2 regions of the Marinobacter sp. SS13-12 genome follow, and region 2 is predicted to be linked to the other one. Evidence: predicted binding sites of a transcription regulator. Region 2 holds the regulator's gene; the other holds the start of a gene.
What was found. The regulator FliA, encoded in region 2, starts transcription of late flagellar genes. The targets are predictions, from matches to a motif close to CTAAAGTTTNNNNNNNNNNNGCCGNTAA.
Positions count from the first base shown of each region.

Region 1: QPL94_RS15700 (flagellar protein MotY) is a predicted target of FliA. The motif match lies at 2,948-2,975, and genes of this name have one in related genera.

Region 1 covers NZ_JASSUA010000002.1:586,910-594,468, forward strand. The annotation lists gene QPL94_RS15685 (SDR family oxidoreductase) at 1-1,038, shown strand, start outside; gene rnt (ribonuclease T) at 1,096-1,752, opposite strand; gene pyrC (dihydroorotase) at 1,811-2,848, opposite strand; gene QPL94_RS15700 (flagellar protein MotY) at 3,010-3,930, shown strand; gene QPL94_RS15705 (histone deacetylase family protein) at 3,968-4,894, opposite strand; gene QPL94_RS15710 (bifunctional acetate--CoA ligase family protein/GNAT family N-acetyltransferase) at 5,067-7,559, shown strand, end outside.
Region 2 covers NZ_JASSUA010000001.1:2,223,584-2,231,142, reverse strand. The annotation lists gene QPL94_RS10255 (flagellar motor protein) at 1-252, opposite strand, end outside; gene QPL94_RS10250 (protein-glutamate methylesterase/protein-glutamine glutaminase) at 252-1,394, opposite strand; gene QPL94_RS10245 (chemotaxis protein CheA) at 1,444-3,564, opposite strand; gene QPL94_RS10240 (protein phosphatase CheZ) at 3,582-4,370, opposite strand; gene cheY (chemotaxis response regulator CheY) at 4,392-4,775, opposite strand; gene QPL94_RS10230 (RNA polymerase sigma factor FliA) at 4,955-5,686, opposite strand; gene QPL94_RS10225 (MinD/ParA family protein) at 5,716-6,528, opposite strand; gene flhF (flagellar biosynthesis GTPase FlhF) at 6,575-7,559, opposite strand, start outside.

The DNA.
Region 1 (7,559 bases), on a different contig from region 2:
GTGCTGTCGTTCATCAATTACCCCACGAAGTTTGATGCCCGTGAAACCGAGCGGGTTCTGAAGGGTACCGGCATCGAAGTGCCACGCCTTGATAGCTACTCTGCCGTGATCTGGGATTACTGGGAGCGTAACCTGGACCCCGACCTGTTCAAGGACCGCACCCTGCGCGGCACCGTTGAAGGCAAGGTCTGTGTGATCACCGGTGGTACGTCCGGCATTGGACTGGCGACAGCAGAAAAGCTCGCAGATGCCGGTGCGATTCTGATCATCGGTGCCCGCAAGAAAGAACGCCTGATGGAAGTCGCTGCGCAACTCGAGGCTCGAGGCGGTAACGTCCATGCCTACCAGTGCGATTTTGCCGAGATGGAAGACTGCGACCGGTTTGTGAAAACGGTGCTGGATAACCATGGCCATGTGGACGTGCTGGTGAACAACGCCGGCCGTTCAATCCGCCGCTCACTGGCGCTGTCGTTCGATCGTTTTCATGATTTCGAGCGTACCATGCAGCTGAACTATTTCGGCTCGGTTCGCCTGATCATGGGCTTTGCGCCGGCCATGCTGGAGCGCCACCGCGGTCACGTGATCAATATTTCCTCCATTGGTGTGTTGACCAATGCGCCGCGGTTTTCGGCCTATGTGGCCTCCAAGTCGGCACTGGATGCGTTCAGTCGCTGTGCGGCTGCGGAGTGGTCGGATCGCAACGTCACCTTTACCACCATCAATATGCCGCTGGTAAAGACACCGATGATTGCGCCTACCAAGATCTACGATTCCGTGCCCACGCTGACGCCGGACGAAGCCGCCGACATGGTGGTGGATGCCATTGTCTACCGGCCCAAGCGCATTGCCACGCGGCTGGGCATCTTTGCCCAGGTGCTGCAGGCGCTGGCGCCGAAGATGGGCGAGATCGTGATGAACACCGGTTACCGTATGTTCCCGGATTCTCCGGCCGCTGCTGGCAGCCGCTCGGGTGAGAGGCCGAAGGTCTCATCTGAACAGGTGGCCTTCGCCGCGATCATGCGGGGTATTTACTGGTAAGACTTACCCTGAAAACAAAAACCCCGCTTCCAGGGAAGCGGGGTTTTTTTGTGGCCGTTATTCCGGTTCGTCCGGAACAGGCGGCGGTGGGAAGCCGCCAATTTCCCGCCAGCGGTTCACGATGCCGCAGAACAGGTCGGCGGTCTTCTCTGCGTCATACGCGGCAGAATGGGCTTCCTTGTTACTGAAGGGAATGCCCGCCAGCTTGCACGCCTGCGCCAGTACGGTGTGGCCGTAGGCAAGCCCAGCCAGGGTTGCGGTATCAAACGTGGAGAAGGGGTGGAACGGGTTGCGGCGGATATCCGCGCGCAGGGCAGCGGCGAACACGAAATTGTGATCAAAGGTGGCGTTATGACCTACCAGCACGGCCCGCTTGCAGTCGTGGGCTTTGACCGCCTTGCGAATCGGCCCGAAAATCTCGCTCAGGCCCTCGCGCTCGGGCACCGCTTCCCGCTCGGGGCTCCAGGGGTCAATGCCGGTGAAATCGAGGGCTGACTGTTCCAGGTTGGCGCCTTCAAACGGATCAATCTGCTGCAGGTGGGTTTCTCCACGTACCAGCCAGCCGTCTTCGTCCATGGTGAGTATAACAGCGGCAATTTCCAGCAGGGCATCCCGCTCGGGATTGAATCCGCCCGTTTCCACATCCACCACTACAGGCAGGAATCCGCGAAAGCGGCGGGACATGGGGTGGCGTTCTTTGTTTTCGTCAGTCACTTGAACTCCCGGAGTTTCTGGCCAGCTCCACCGGCCTGGTATAGGAACAGGTGTTGAATCAGTTCTGGGCGAGGCGCCATCTCAGGCTTTCACCTGCTTTCAGCGGGACAATGGTGCCATCTGCCAGGGGCAGCTCAGCGGGCATGTCCCAGTTTTCCCGCACCAGGGTTATGGTGTCGGTGTTTCGTGGCAGCCCGTAAAAATCGGCGCCGTTGAAACTGGCAAAGGCCTCCAGTTTGTCGAGAATGCCAAGGTCTTCGAAGACTTCCGCGTACAATGCAATGGCGCTGTAGGCGGAATAGCAACCAGCACAGCCGCAGGCGGTTTCTTTCCGGTCCTTTGAATGCGGTGCCGAGTCGGTACCCAGGAAGAAGCGCCGGTCGCCGCTGACGACCGCATCCAGCAGTGCCTGTTGGTGCCGGTTACGTTTGAGAATCGGCAGGCAGTACAGGTGAGGGCGAATGCCGCCGACCAGCATATGGTTGCGGTTGTACATCAGGTGCTGGGGGGTGATGGTGGCACCCAGGTTGTCGCCCTCGTGATTGCGGACGAACTCGGCCGAGTCTGCTGTGGTGATATGCTCAAGAACAACCCGCAGCGAAGGAAAGGCTTCAAGTGTCGGCGCCAATACCCGCTTCAGGAAAATCTTCTCCCGGTCAAAGATATCGATGTCCTGATCAGTCACTTCACCGTGGACCAGCAACAACATGCCACAATCCTTCATGGCTTCCAGTACCGGGTAGATATTGCGGATATCAGTAACACCGGAATCGGAATTGGTGGTGGCGCCGGCAGGGTAGAGCTTTGCGGCAACCACCCCCGCCGCTTTGGCGTCGCGGATCTGGTCCGGTGTGGTGGTCTCTGTCAGGTACAGCGTCATCAGTGGGTCAAAGTCATAGCCCCTTGCGGCGTCCAGAATCCTGTCGCGGTAGGCCATGGCCTGTTCCGCATCGGTTACAGGTGGCACCAGGTTGGGCATGATGATGGCGCGGCGAAAGCAGCGGGCCGTGGCTGGCACTACGTCCTTGAGAATGTCTCCGTCCCGTACGTGAAGATGCCAGTCATCCGGGCGGGTAATGGTGATCTGATTGGTCATTGACGGTTTCCGGCTTGCCGGGGCGTTTGGTATGGGGCCCCTGAAAAATTCTGGCGGAATTATATCAGAAGCCGTCATCGATTGTTTCAGGCCAGAACCCTAAAGAATGCTTTGTGGCGGCCGTTAAGTAACCAGTGAACTTTCTTTGACGGACTGATGGTATGGCACGAATTCCAGCCTTCCTGCGTAGTGCAGTGATCTCCAGTGCATGCTGCTTACTGGCTGCCGCCAATGCGGCCCAGGCCGCCACCTATGGTGCCGGTATCGAGAACAGCCAGTGGTACCTGTCGGAGTCTGTCTTCGAATGCACCCTGGTGCATCAGGTGCCGGGTTACGGCCGTGCCATATTCCGTCATCGGGCCGGCGAATCCCTGTCCTTTTTCCTGGAGTCGGAAACTCCGGTGATGCGCCCTGGCCGGGGCCTGCTGGTTGTAGAGGCTCCATCCTGGCGTCCGGGAATAGCACCCCGCTCCCTGGGACGGGTAAACATAGACGACGGTCGTCGCCCTGTGTCACTGGATTCACGCCAGGCCATGAACATGGTTCAGGGCCTGCTGGAAGGGATGGACCCAACGGTGACCCGGGAGTCCTGGTATGACGGCAGCCCGGTTCGTGTGAAGGTCTCAAACATCAACTTTGCTGGCCAGTTTTCCGGCTACCGTTCCTGTACGTCCGGTTTGCTGCCGGTGAACTATGACCAGATCAAGCGTTCCCGTATTCCGTTTTCAGCCGGCAGCACCAGTCTTTCCGGGGCCGACAGGCAGCTGCTGGATAACATAGTGGCTTACGTTCAGGCAGATTCCACGGTGGAACGGATTTTCGTGGACGGGCACACGGACAGCAGCGGCAGCCGTATCAATAACCGGGCACTGTCCGAAGAACGGGCCAATGTGGTGGCGGATTACCTGATCGGGGAGGGTGTTGATACCAATATGGTGACGGTCAGGGCCCATGCGGACCAGTACCAGGTGTCAGGCCGCCCGGCGGATAACCGACGCACCACCATCCGCCTGCAGCGGGAAGGCGAACGGCCGGATCTGCAGCAGGCCAATGGCTATGATGCCGCAACACCCAATACCTGACCTCTGGCACCTGAGGCGCCGGCCTTGAATCCAGCAATCAGCGAATGGAATTGAGCACTTCAAGGTGCACATTCACGCTTTCTGCCAGCGCCTTCAGATGATACCCCCCTTCAAGCGTGGAGATGATCCGGTCATTGGCGGAGTCAGCGGCTATGCTGGTGATCATCTCCGTCAGCCAGCGATAATCATCCACTTCCAGATTCAGTTCCGCCATGGGATCGAGCCGGTGGCCGTCGAAACCGGCGGAAATCAGCACCAGCTGTGGGCGGAAATCCTGTAGCCGTTTCACCCAGGCAGCTTCCACCGTTTTACGATATTCGTCAGCAGAGGTCCCGGCCTGGATGGGGGTGTTGATAATGTTCTCAGCCTGCCGGTGCACGTGGGAGTGGGGATAGAACGGGTGCTGAAAACTGGAGCACATCAGAATGCGCTCATCACCGCCCACGATATCGACGGTGCCGTTGCCCTGGTGGACATCAAAATCAATGATGGCCACCCGTTCCAGGTGGTGGAAATTCAGGGCGCGCATCGCAGCCAGGGCAATGTTGTTGTAGAAGCAGAAACCCATGGATTTACTGCGCTCGGCATGGTGCCCCGGTGGCCGGGCACACACGAATGCATTGGTGAGCTGACTGCTGAGTACCATGTCGACCGCTTCAATACTGGCGCCGGCGGCCAGGCGGGCGGCCCGCAGGGTATCCGGCATCATCGCGGTGTCGGGGTCGGTATAGACCCGCCCCCTGGTGGGCTGCATCAGCTCCAGTTGATGCAGGTAGCGCTCGGGATGAACGGTCAGCAACTGGTCCCGCGTGGCTTCATCCGGCCTTACCCAGTCCAGTTCCTGCTCCATGCCGGTATCTGCCAGGTAACTGATAATGGCCGCAAGCCGTTCCGGGGACTCCGGATGCTCTGCCCCCATGGTGTGTTTCATGCAGTCGTCGTGAGAGAAAAATCCCGTAGTCATGCTGATCCCGAACGCTCTGGTTATGCTTGTATTTTGTTCAATATTATCAGGGATACGGTAGCCCTGCCGTGTTTCTTTGGTCTTATGGTGGCGATAGACATTTTACATCACCAGACAAGCGCCTAAGATAGGGTGTACATCCGCCCGGTCGATCCGCAGCAAGGAGCAACGCTTGAGCACCCGATACCTGGAAAGCCTTTTCAATCCCTCTTCCATAGCGGTTATCGGGGCCTCGGAGCGGGCAGATAACCTGGGCGGTATGGTGCTGCGTAACCTGCTTGGCGGTGGTTATCCCGGCCAGCTGCTGGTGGTCAACCAGAATGATTATGACAACGTACACGGCGTGCCCTGCGTCCGGAAAGTGTCCCATATGGACTTTAGCCCTGACCTGGCGATTATCTGTACACCCCCGGACACCGTGCCAAAGGTGATCAAACGGCTGGGGGAGGCCGGTGTCCGTACCGCGATTGTGATGACCGGTGGCATGTCCCGTAGCCACAGCAAGACCGGCCAGCCGTTGATGTATTCGGTCCGCGATGCGGCCCGGGAAACCGGCATCCGGGTGCTTGGACCGAACACCATCGGCCTGATGGTGCCTGCTCGCAGCCTGAACGCAACCTATGCCCACATGGGCGCGATACCCGGCAAGGTGGCGTTCGTGGGCCAGTCGGGCACCATCGCCAGTTCGGTGATTGACTGGGCTTTTGCCCGGGGAGTGGGCTTCTCCTACTTCCTGACCCTGGGCGATGGCATGGATATCGACCACGATGACCTGATCGACTACCTGGCCCAGGACAGCCAGACCCGCGCCATACTGCTGCACATCGAGAACATTCCCAATCCGCGCCGTTTTATGTCCGCCGTCCGTGTGGCTTCGCGCACCAAGCCGGTGATTGCGGTGAAAAGCGGCCGGGTGCCGGAATCGGAGTGGTTCCACCACGAATTACCCGCCGGGATCACCCGCAGTGATCCCATCTATGATGCCATGTTACAGCGTGCCGGTGTGTTGCGGGTGGACGGCCTGGGGCAGATGTTCGATGCCCTGGAAACCCTCACCCGAATGCGTCCGTTGCGGCGTGAAACCCTGGCGATCATGGCTAACGGTGTCGGCCCCGGGGTTCTGGCGGTGGACCGGCTGGCCTATCTGGGTGGCGAGCTGGCGGAATTGTCCGGAAAGTCCATTGACTCACTGGCGGAATTGCTGCCCCCTTACTGGACCCGCAAAAACCCGATCGATCTTGGTTATAACGCCTCGCCGGAACTGTATGCCCAGGCGGTCAAGGTCCTGGCCAAAGACCCGGAAGTGGCCAACGTTCTGATTATGTACGCGCCAAGCCTGACCCAGGATAGCCTGCAGATTGCGGATGCGGTGGTGCAGGCGACCAAGGGCACACGGTTGAATGTGTTTACCTGCTGGCTGGGGCAGAGCACGGTGCTGGACGCCCGTGACGAATTCTACCGGGCCGGACTGCCGTCGTTCTTCAACCCGGAGAAGGCGGTGGTGGCATTCATGCAGCATGTGCGTCACCAGCGTGTGCAGCGGCTGCTGACGGAAACGCCGGAGTCCTTTACCGACCACCTTGCTGACCACACGCAGACCCGTCGGGTCGTGGTCAACGCTATACGCGCGGGGCGCAGCCACCTTTCCAACCGGGAAGCCCGGGATGTGATTGGTGACTATGGCATCAACGCGGTGGACACCATCTACTGCGACGATATGGAAGAGGTGCTGGAAGCCTTTGCCGTGGAGCGTCGGCCGGTGGATATCACTCTGATTCATGAACAGTCCTGTCACCCTTTGATCGCGCTCAGCCCCGGCCAGCGCCGTTACAAGGGTACCGTCCAGAAGCTCAACAGCGAGGGTGCCATCATGGACTCCTGTCGCTTCCTGATGGAGGAGTACCAGAAGCATTACCCCGACAGTGGTTTCCTCGGGTTTGCGGTTCAGCGCTCCTACCAGCATGTTGGCGGTATCGAGTTCAGCGTTGGCATCACCCGGGACAAACTGTTCGGCCCGCTGGTGGTGTGCGGTGCTGCCGGTGCCCAGATCAATGTGATGACGGACCGCCAGATCGCCCTGCCGCCACTGAATATGGTGCTGGCGCGGGAACTGTTGCGGCGAACCTACATGTACAAGCTGCTGAAAGAGCACAGCCTGAAACCGGAAGAGGATATTCGCGCGGTATCGGAAACCCTGGTGACCCTGTCCCAGATTGTCATTGATAATCCGGAGATCCGTGGGCTGGAAATTTCCCCCTTGCTGTTCAATGAGCAGGGTGCTGTTGCTGTCAACGTCGCCATTGATCTGGCGGACAAGCCGGGGCGCCCGATTATTCAGCCGTATCCCAGGGAACTGGAAGAATGGATACTGCTGCCGAAGTCTGGTCGCCGTGTGATTATCCGTCCGGTACTGGCGGAAGACGAGCCCGCCCACCGGGCCTTCCATGAGCTGCAGTCTCCTGAATCCATCCGTTATCGCTTCTTCCAGTACCGTAAGCATTTCTCACGGGAAGACGTGGCCCAGATGGTCCAGATCGACTATGACCGGGAAATGGTGTTCATTGCCAATGCGCCAAAGGAAGACGGGGAAGGCGAAGAAACCCTGGGCACCGTGCGTACCTGGACAGACGCCGACAACCTGCGGGCCGAGTTTGCGGTGATGGTG
Region 2 (7,559 bases):
CCAGTCAATGACCTTGCCAATGCCGTCTTCCAGGCTGACATAGGGCGGAAAGAACACCCACCGCGCCTGGGAACAGGCCCGCTTCAGCAGCGGCCAGGAGGTCTGGAGGATCGTCGCTGCGACTGTTCCGCCGATAACAATCAACGCCGCCGGGCCGTTGAACAGGGAACTGATTGCGCCGCCTTCCAGCAGGTTTCCACCAAGGATGGCCACAAACGCAAGAATAACCCCCAACAGGCTGAGAATATCCATCAGCTCACCCCTTCAACCAGGCGGGGGCCGACGTCCTCGAGGGCGAGGACCTCGTCCGTCAGGCCGGCCCTGGCTACCGCCATGGGCATGCCATAAATCACCGACGTTTTCTCATCCTGCGACCAGATATCGGAGCCGCTCTGCTTCATCAGCCGGCAGCCTTCCTTGCCATCCGCTCCCATGCCGGTAAGAATCACCCCCAGCGTCTTGCCCGGGAAGCTACGCGCCAGCGAACCAAAGGTGACGTCCACACAGGGCTTGTAATTAAGACGGTCATCACCGGGAAGGATACGTATCCGGCCCTGACCACCACGGTTTTCGATCATCATCTGCTTGCCACCAGGCGCCAGCAGAGCCAGCCCCGGTTTCAGCATGTCGCCATCGACAGCCTGGCGAACCTCAATCTGACAGAGCTTATTCAACCGTTCAGCGAAGGCGGGGGTGAAACTTGCGGGCATGTGCTGGATCAGTACCAGCGGCGCCGGAAAGCCTGCCGGCAGTGCTGTCAGCACACGCTGAAGCGCAACCGGGCCACCGGTCGAGGTGCCAATGGCCACCACACTGTAATGCTTGGCGGATCCGCGGCGGCTGGAGGAGTTCCGGGCGGGCGTTTGCGGCTCCGGTGCCGGCCGTGGGGCTTCACGACCACGCTCAGGACGGGAACTGACAGGTGCTGCGCGTTCTTTTGCAGCAGGACGCGACACCGGGGGGGCAGCAGGCGACGGAGCGGATTTTGCCCCCGGCCGACTGCCTGCCACATCCATTATGCGATCGATCAGTATCTTCTGCAGCTGGCTGGAGTCTCTGGCAATTTCCTCGAAATTCTTGGGCAGAAAATCCACAGCGCCGGCTTCCAGCGCATCCAGGGTAACCCGCGCGCCCTCGTAGGTCAGCGACGAAAACATCAGCACCGGCGTGGGGTGTTGCTTCATGATTTCCCGCACCGCAGAGATTCCGTCCATCACCGGCATTTCGTAGTCCATGGTGATAACGTCGGGGCGCAGCTTTGCAGCAAGCTCTACGCCCTCGCGGCCGTTTGTAGCGGCGCCTACTACCTTGATCTGACCGGACGCGGTCAGGATTTCCGTCAGTCGTTTGCGGAAGAACCCTGAATCATCAACGACCAGGACAGAAACCGTCATCCATTTCTCCTAAATCCGGGTCTGCTGCAAAACGGCGGCCTAAAAACGGTCAGCCGTAGTTCTGCAGCAGGCTTGGAACGTCAATTATGAGTGCAATACGGCCGTCACCGGTGATGGTTGCACCCGCCATACCCGGTGTTCCCTGCAGGGCCCGGCCAAGAGGCTTGATTACCACCTCTTCCTGGCCAACAAGCTGGTCCACCACAAAGCCAACGCGGCGGGTGCCCATGGCGACAATCACCACGTGGGCGTTCTCCGGCTCCGGCTCTCCCGCCGCGCCTTTCACCAGCCACCGCTTGATGTGGAACAACGGGAAGACCTTGTCGCGGACCACAATACATTCACGGCCGTCAACGATGTTCTTTTTGCTCAGATCCAGGTGGAAAATCTCCACCACGTTCACCAGGGGCAAGGCGAAGGACTGGTCCCCGAGCATGATCATCAGGGTGGGCATGATGGCCAGCGTCAGCGGTACCTTGATGACGATGCGCGAGCCTTTGCCCAGCTCGGATTCGACACTCAGCTGACCGTTGAGCTGCCCGATCTTGGTCTTGACCACGTCCATGCCAACGCCACGCCCGGAGACATCGGAGATCTGGTCCTTGGTGGAAAAACCGGCGGCAAAAATCAGGTTGTAGCACTCTGCGTTTGTCAGCCGGTCTGCAGCATCCTTTTCATAGATGCCCTTTTCAACGGCTTTGCGCCGCAACACGTCCGGGTCCATACCGGCGCCATCGTCTTCGATAAACAACAGGATATGGTCACCCTCCTGCTCAGCGGAGAGAGTTACTTTACCCTGCCGAGGTTTCCCGGCTTTTTCACGGACATCGGGGGCTTCAATGCCATGGTCAACCGAGTTGCGCACCAGGTGGACCAGAGGATCGGACAGTGCCTCCACGAGATTCTTGTCCAGGTCGGTGTCTTCGCCGTGCATCTCAAGATTGATTTCCTTCTTGAGACTCCGCGCCAGATCACGAACCACCCGCGGGAAGCGACCAAACACTTTCTTGATGGGCTGCATTCGCGTTGCCATCACGGCAGACTGAAGGTCCGTGGTGACCACATCCAGATTGGAGACAGCCTTGTGCATGTGCTCGTCTTCGCTCTGCGCACCCAGGCGCTGCAGGCGGTTACGCACCAGCACCAGCTCACCCACCATGTTCATGATGTCATCAAGGCGCTTGGTATCGACCCGTACCGAGGTCTCGGCGACCGGAGCATTTGCCTCCCGGGATGGCATCGCGGGCGCGGCTGACGTGGCACCGGCCTTGCCTTCTGCCTGCGGCTTGTCAGAATTATCGGACGATTTGTCAGGCTTTGTGCTGGCTGGTCTGGCTGCCGGTTTTTTGTCGGCAGGGGCTTCAGCGGCGCCCGAAGTTTCTGCCGTGGGGCTACCCCCCTTACCGTGCAGATCGTCCAGCAGCTTCTCGAACTCGTCGTCGGAAATCAGATCCTCACCGTCATTATTGCCGGCATCTTCAGGCTTCTCCGGCTCTTGATCATCAGCTTTACCCGTTTCTGGCGGGCCGGCGAACTGGCCCTTGCCATGGAGCTGATCCAGCAGTGCTTCAAATTCATCATCGGAGATTTCGTCATCACCGCCGGCAGACGGGCTGCCTCCCCCGGATGTGGCCGGGGCGCTGTTTTTCTCGTCTTCAAGGGCATCCAGCAGTTGTTCGAATTCGTCGTCGGTGATATCACCGTTATCGTCGCTTGAGCCTGCTTCCGTCGCTGGTTCTGCCGGCTCTGCCGCTGCGCTTGCTGCCGGGGCTGCTGCTCCCGCAGGTTTCGCCAGCGCATCCAGGGCGGCAATCAGTTCGTCGGGAGCGGGCGTCAGTTCTTCATGGTGACGAACCTGTTCGAACATGGCGTTGACATGGTCCAGCACTTCCAGCACCACGTCCATCAGCTCAGAGTCCACCTTGCGCTTGTGATTGCGCAGGATATCAAACACGTTCTCCGCGGAATGGCAGCAGCGGACCAGGGCATCCAACTGAAGGAAGCCGGCACCGCCTTTTACCGTATGAAAACCACGGAAAATGGCGTTGAGCAGATCACTGTCATCCGGATGTTGCTCAAGGTCGACAAGCTGCTCTGACAGCTTTTCGAGTATCTCGCCTGCTTCAACAAGGAAGTCCTGCAGGATCTCTTCATCGGCATCAAACGCCATGGGTTACCCTCTTTTACTCAGAAACCAAGACTGGACAGAAGATCATCAACATCGTCCTGGCCCGATACAACATCTTCGCGCTCTTCGGCTTTTATCTGCGGCCCCACACCCTGCTCCGCCGATACTTTTTCCTTCTCATCCAGTTCGTGCACGGTGCCGGTCATCTGGTCCACATGGCTGGCCATCACCACCAGGCTCAGCAGATGTTCCTCCACCTCTTTGACCAGTGTGGTGACCTTCTGGATGACCTGGCCGGTCAGGTCCTGAAAATCCTGGGCCAGCAGTATTTCCGACAGGTTCTCGTACATGGCGCCGGCATCGGTATTGAGGCTGACAAAAAAGGTATCTATCCGGGCATAGAGTTCGCGGAATTCTGCCGGCGCCATCTCACGGCGGCGCAGCCTCTGCCACTCGTCCCTCAACTCTGCCGCTTCATCACGAATGGCGCTGGCCCGGGGCATGGCTTCTTCCACCAGGTCCATGGTGCGGTTAGCCGCCTTTCCCGTCATCTGGACCACGTATTCCAGGCGGTCCGACGCGTCGGTCATTTTTGACAGCGCTTCGGACTGTTCATCATTACGCGGATCGACATGAAAGTTGCGAATTGCCTCATGGAGGCTGCGGGTCAGCCGGCCAACCTCGCGGTACAGACTCTGATCCCTTACCTCGCTGAGCTCATTGATCAGGGTCATGGCCCGGGCATACTCTCCGGCATTGACCTGTTCAGCCAGTTCAGCGGCCTGGCTACGGAGCTTTTCCGTAATCTCCGGGTCGAGGCCCTGGTGGTTCTTGTCATTTTCGCTCATGGGAGCCCGTCCGACCTCTGATTACTGGATTCGCTCGAAGATCTTCTCAATCTTCTCCTTGAGGACCGCTGCAGTGAACGGCTTGACCACGTAGCCATTCACCCCGGCCTGCGCCGCCGCCACAATCTGATCCCGCTTGGCTTCGGCCGTTACCATGAGCACCGGCAGGGTCTTGAGGTTCTCATCAGCCCTGACTTCCTTGAGCAGGTCCAGCCCGGACATGCCCGGCATGTTCCAGTCGGTAACCAGAAAATCGTATTTTCCACTGCGGAGCATGGGCAGTGCGGTATTGCCATCATCCGCTTCATCGGTGTTGGTAAAGCCAAGATCGCGAAGCAGGTTCTTGATGATCCGTCGCATGGTGGAGAAATCATCCACGATCAGGATTTTCATGTTTTTGTCCAATGGGACCTCCAGTATAAAACGCCCGGAATTCGTTTTTGGCTTCCGGCTCTCAGTCCAGCAAGCCGGCAGATTTACCGCTTATTGTGTTGCCTTTGGCCCGGTTGTAAAGCACCGGTTACCAAAAGGCTACAGTAAAGAATGCTTTGCAACGCTGCACCACGACTGTGACCGGGCAGAGCTCACTGCTTCCAGTCGGAGAGCCGACCCCGCAATCGAAGTGCCGCCTGGCTGTGGATCTGGCTCACCCGGCTTTCGCTGACACCCAGAACTGCGCCAATTTCCTTGAGGTTCAGTTCTTCCTGGTAGTACAGACCAAGCACCAGTTTCTCGCGCTCTGGCAGATCGCCAATGGCCGCGGCCAGGTTCTTCCGGAAGTTGTCCGATGTCAGGCCTTCCAGTGGGTTATCACTGGTCTCTGCTTCGTTTATCGGCAGGTCGCCGGATTCATTGAGCTCATCGAGGCTAAAAAGTCGGCCACTGTTGGCATCGCTCAGTGAGGAGTGGTATTCATCAAGGCTCTGGCCGAGTTCCTCGGCGACTTCCCAGTCCAGGGCTTCACGACCCAAGCGGTCCTCGACGGCCTTGATAGCTTTGGCAATACGGCGGGAGTTTCTGTGCACGGAGCGGGGAACCCAGTCCCCCTTACGGATCTCATCCACCATGGCACCGCGGATCCGGATGCCTGCATAGGTTTCAAAGGTAGCCCCCTTGGTGGAGCTGTAACGTTGGGCCGCTTCCAGCAAACCGATCATACCAGCCTGCATAAGGTCCTCAAGCTGGACCGAAGCCGGCAACCGGGCCATCAGGTGAAGTGCGATTTTCTTGACCAGCGGCGCCTGCTCCTCAACAAGCTGTGAGGGCCCCTGCGTGCCGGTCCGGTGGTAGATTCCAAGTTCTTTCGCCAATGTCATGTATCCGGCTTTTCAGTGAAGGATCAAAATCAGACTTCGACGAGCCGCTCCACAAAAAATTCCAGATGCCCCCGGGGCGATTGTGGTAATGGCCAGTTGTCGACTTTATCCGCCAGGCTCTTGATGGCAAGCGATGCCTTGGCACGGGGATAGGCATCAAGCACAGCGCGCTGGCGTTGAACCGCCTTTTTTACGGCCTCGTCGTAAGGCACTATACCCACATATTGTAGTGCTACATCCAGAAACCGCTCGGTCACTCTGGTCAGTTTTTCAAACAGATGGCGGCCTTCCTGCTCGTTACGCACCTGATTTGCCAGAATGCGGAAGCGGTTAGTGCCGTAATCACGGTTCATCAGTTTGATCAGGGCGTAAGCGTCGGTGATGGAGGTGGGTTCATCGCATACGACCAGCAACAACTCCTGGGAGGCTCGCAGGAAGCTGACCACAGAATCGGAAATACCGGCCGCGGTATCCACAATCAGAACGTCAATCTGGTCGCCCAGTTCGCTGAAGGCATTGATCAGCCCGGCGTGCTCGAGCGAGGACAGCTGGGTCATGCGCTGGGTACCGGAGGAAGCTGGCACAATCCTGATTCCGCCAGGACCGCTGACCAGCACATCGCGCAGGTCGCAGTCACCGGCAATAACATCCTGGATGTTCCGGTTGGCGGTAATCCCCAGCAAAACGTCAATATTGCCAAGACCAAGATCGGCATCAAGCAGCACGACACGCCGCCCTTTCTGCGAAAGGGCGATGCCGAGGTTCACCGCAACGTTACTCTTGCCAACGCCCCCCTTCCCGCCGGAAATCGCAATCACCTGTACCGGATGTGGTTTGCTCATACTGATTCTGATCTCTTGCCACGTTGAACCACAGGCTGTGTTGTTATTAAACAGCGACCGCCTCTTGCTGCTGGAGTTTTTTCAGCCTCTCCACGGCCAGCCGCACCAGCGGAATGGGTTCGGCGTGGTGCAGGTCTTCAGGGATCTTCTGGCCGTCAGTGTAATAGGCAACCGGCAATCCCGTTTCCATAACAAATCCCAGCGATTCTCCCAGGGTCAGTGCTTCATCAATTTTTGTCATCACACACCCTGTGAGATTTGCCATCTTATAGCAATGCCAGACGGATTTCATGATGCGTGGCTGACTGGTCGCAGAAACCACCAGATGGGTGCGAATATTGTGATGACTGCGGGCCAGTTCCGTGAGTTGCTCCTCGTACCCTTTATCGGTACTGGTCAGGCCTGCAGTGTCGATCAGCACAAGGTGGCGGTCCGACAATTCGTCGAGAATATCATCCAGTGAATGGGTCTCATCCACTACCCGCACCGGGACATTCAGAATGCGCCCGAACACGAACAGTTGCTCGTGGGCAGCCACCCTGTAGCGATCCGTGGTCACCAATGCCAGGGAATCGGCTCCGTGGCGCAGTACATAATGGGCCGCAAGCTTACCGATGGTGGTGGTCTTGCCAGAGCCTGTGGGGCCCACCAGGGCATAGACGCCACCCTCCTCGGGCCACTCGGCCCGGGAGGTTTTTACGCCGGCTGCCAGCATTTTCAGCGACTGTTTCCAGCCATCTTCAAGACGCCCGGCACGGTGGCGACGGGACAGTGAACCGGCAAGCTCCTGGCCCAGACCGAATTCCTGCAGCCGTTCCGCCAACCGTTGCTGCACCGCATTCACTGCCGTTTTTTCAGGCTCGGCCGCCGCTCGACGGGCACCGACCAGGTCTCTGAGAGAGCTGATTTCAGCGCGCATCTGGGCCAGCTCACCGGAATAGCCCGGGTTCACGCTAACAGGCTCTTCCACCGTTAATTCGCTGCCGCCAAAAGCATCGGCCGCCAGACTGGCATAACCCTGATCCGAGCCA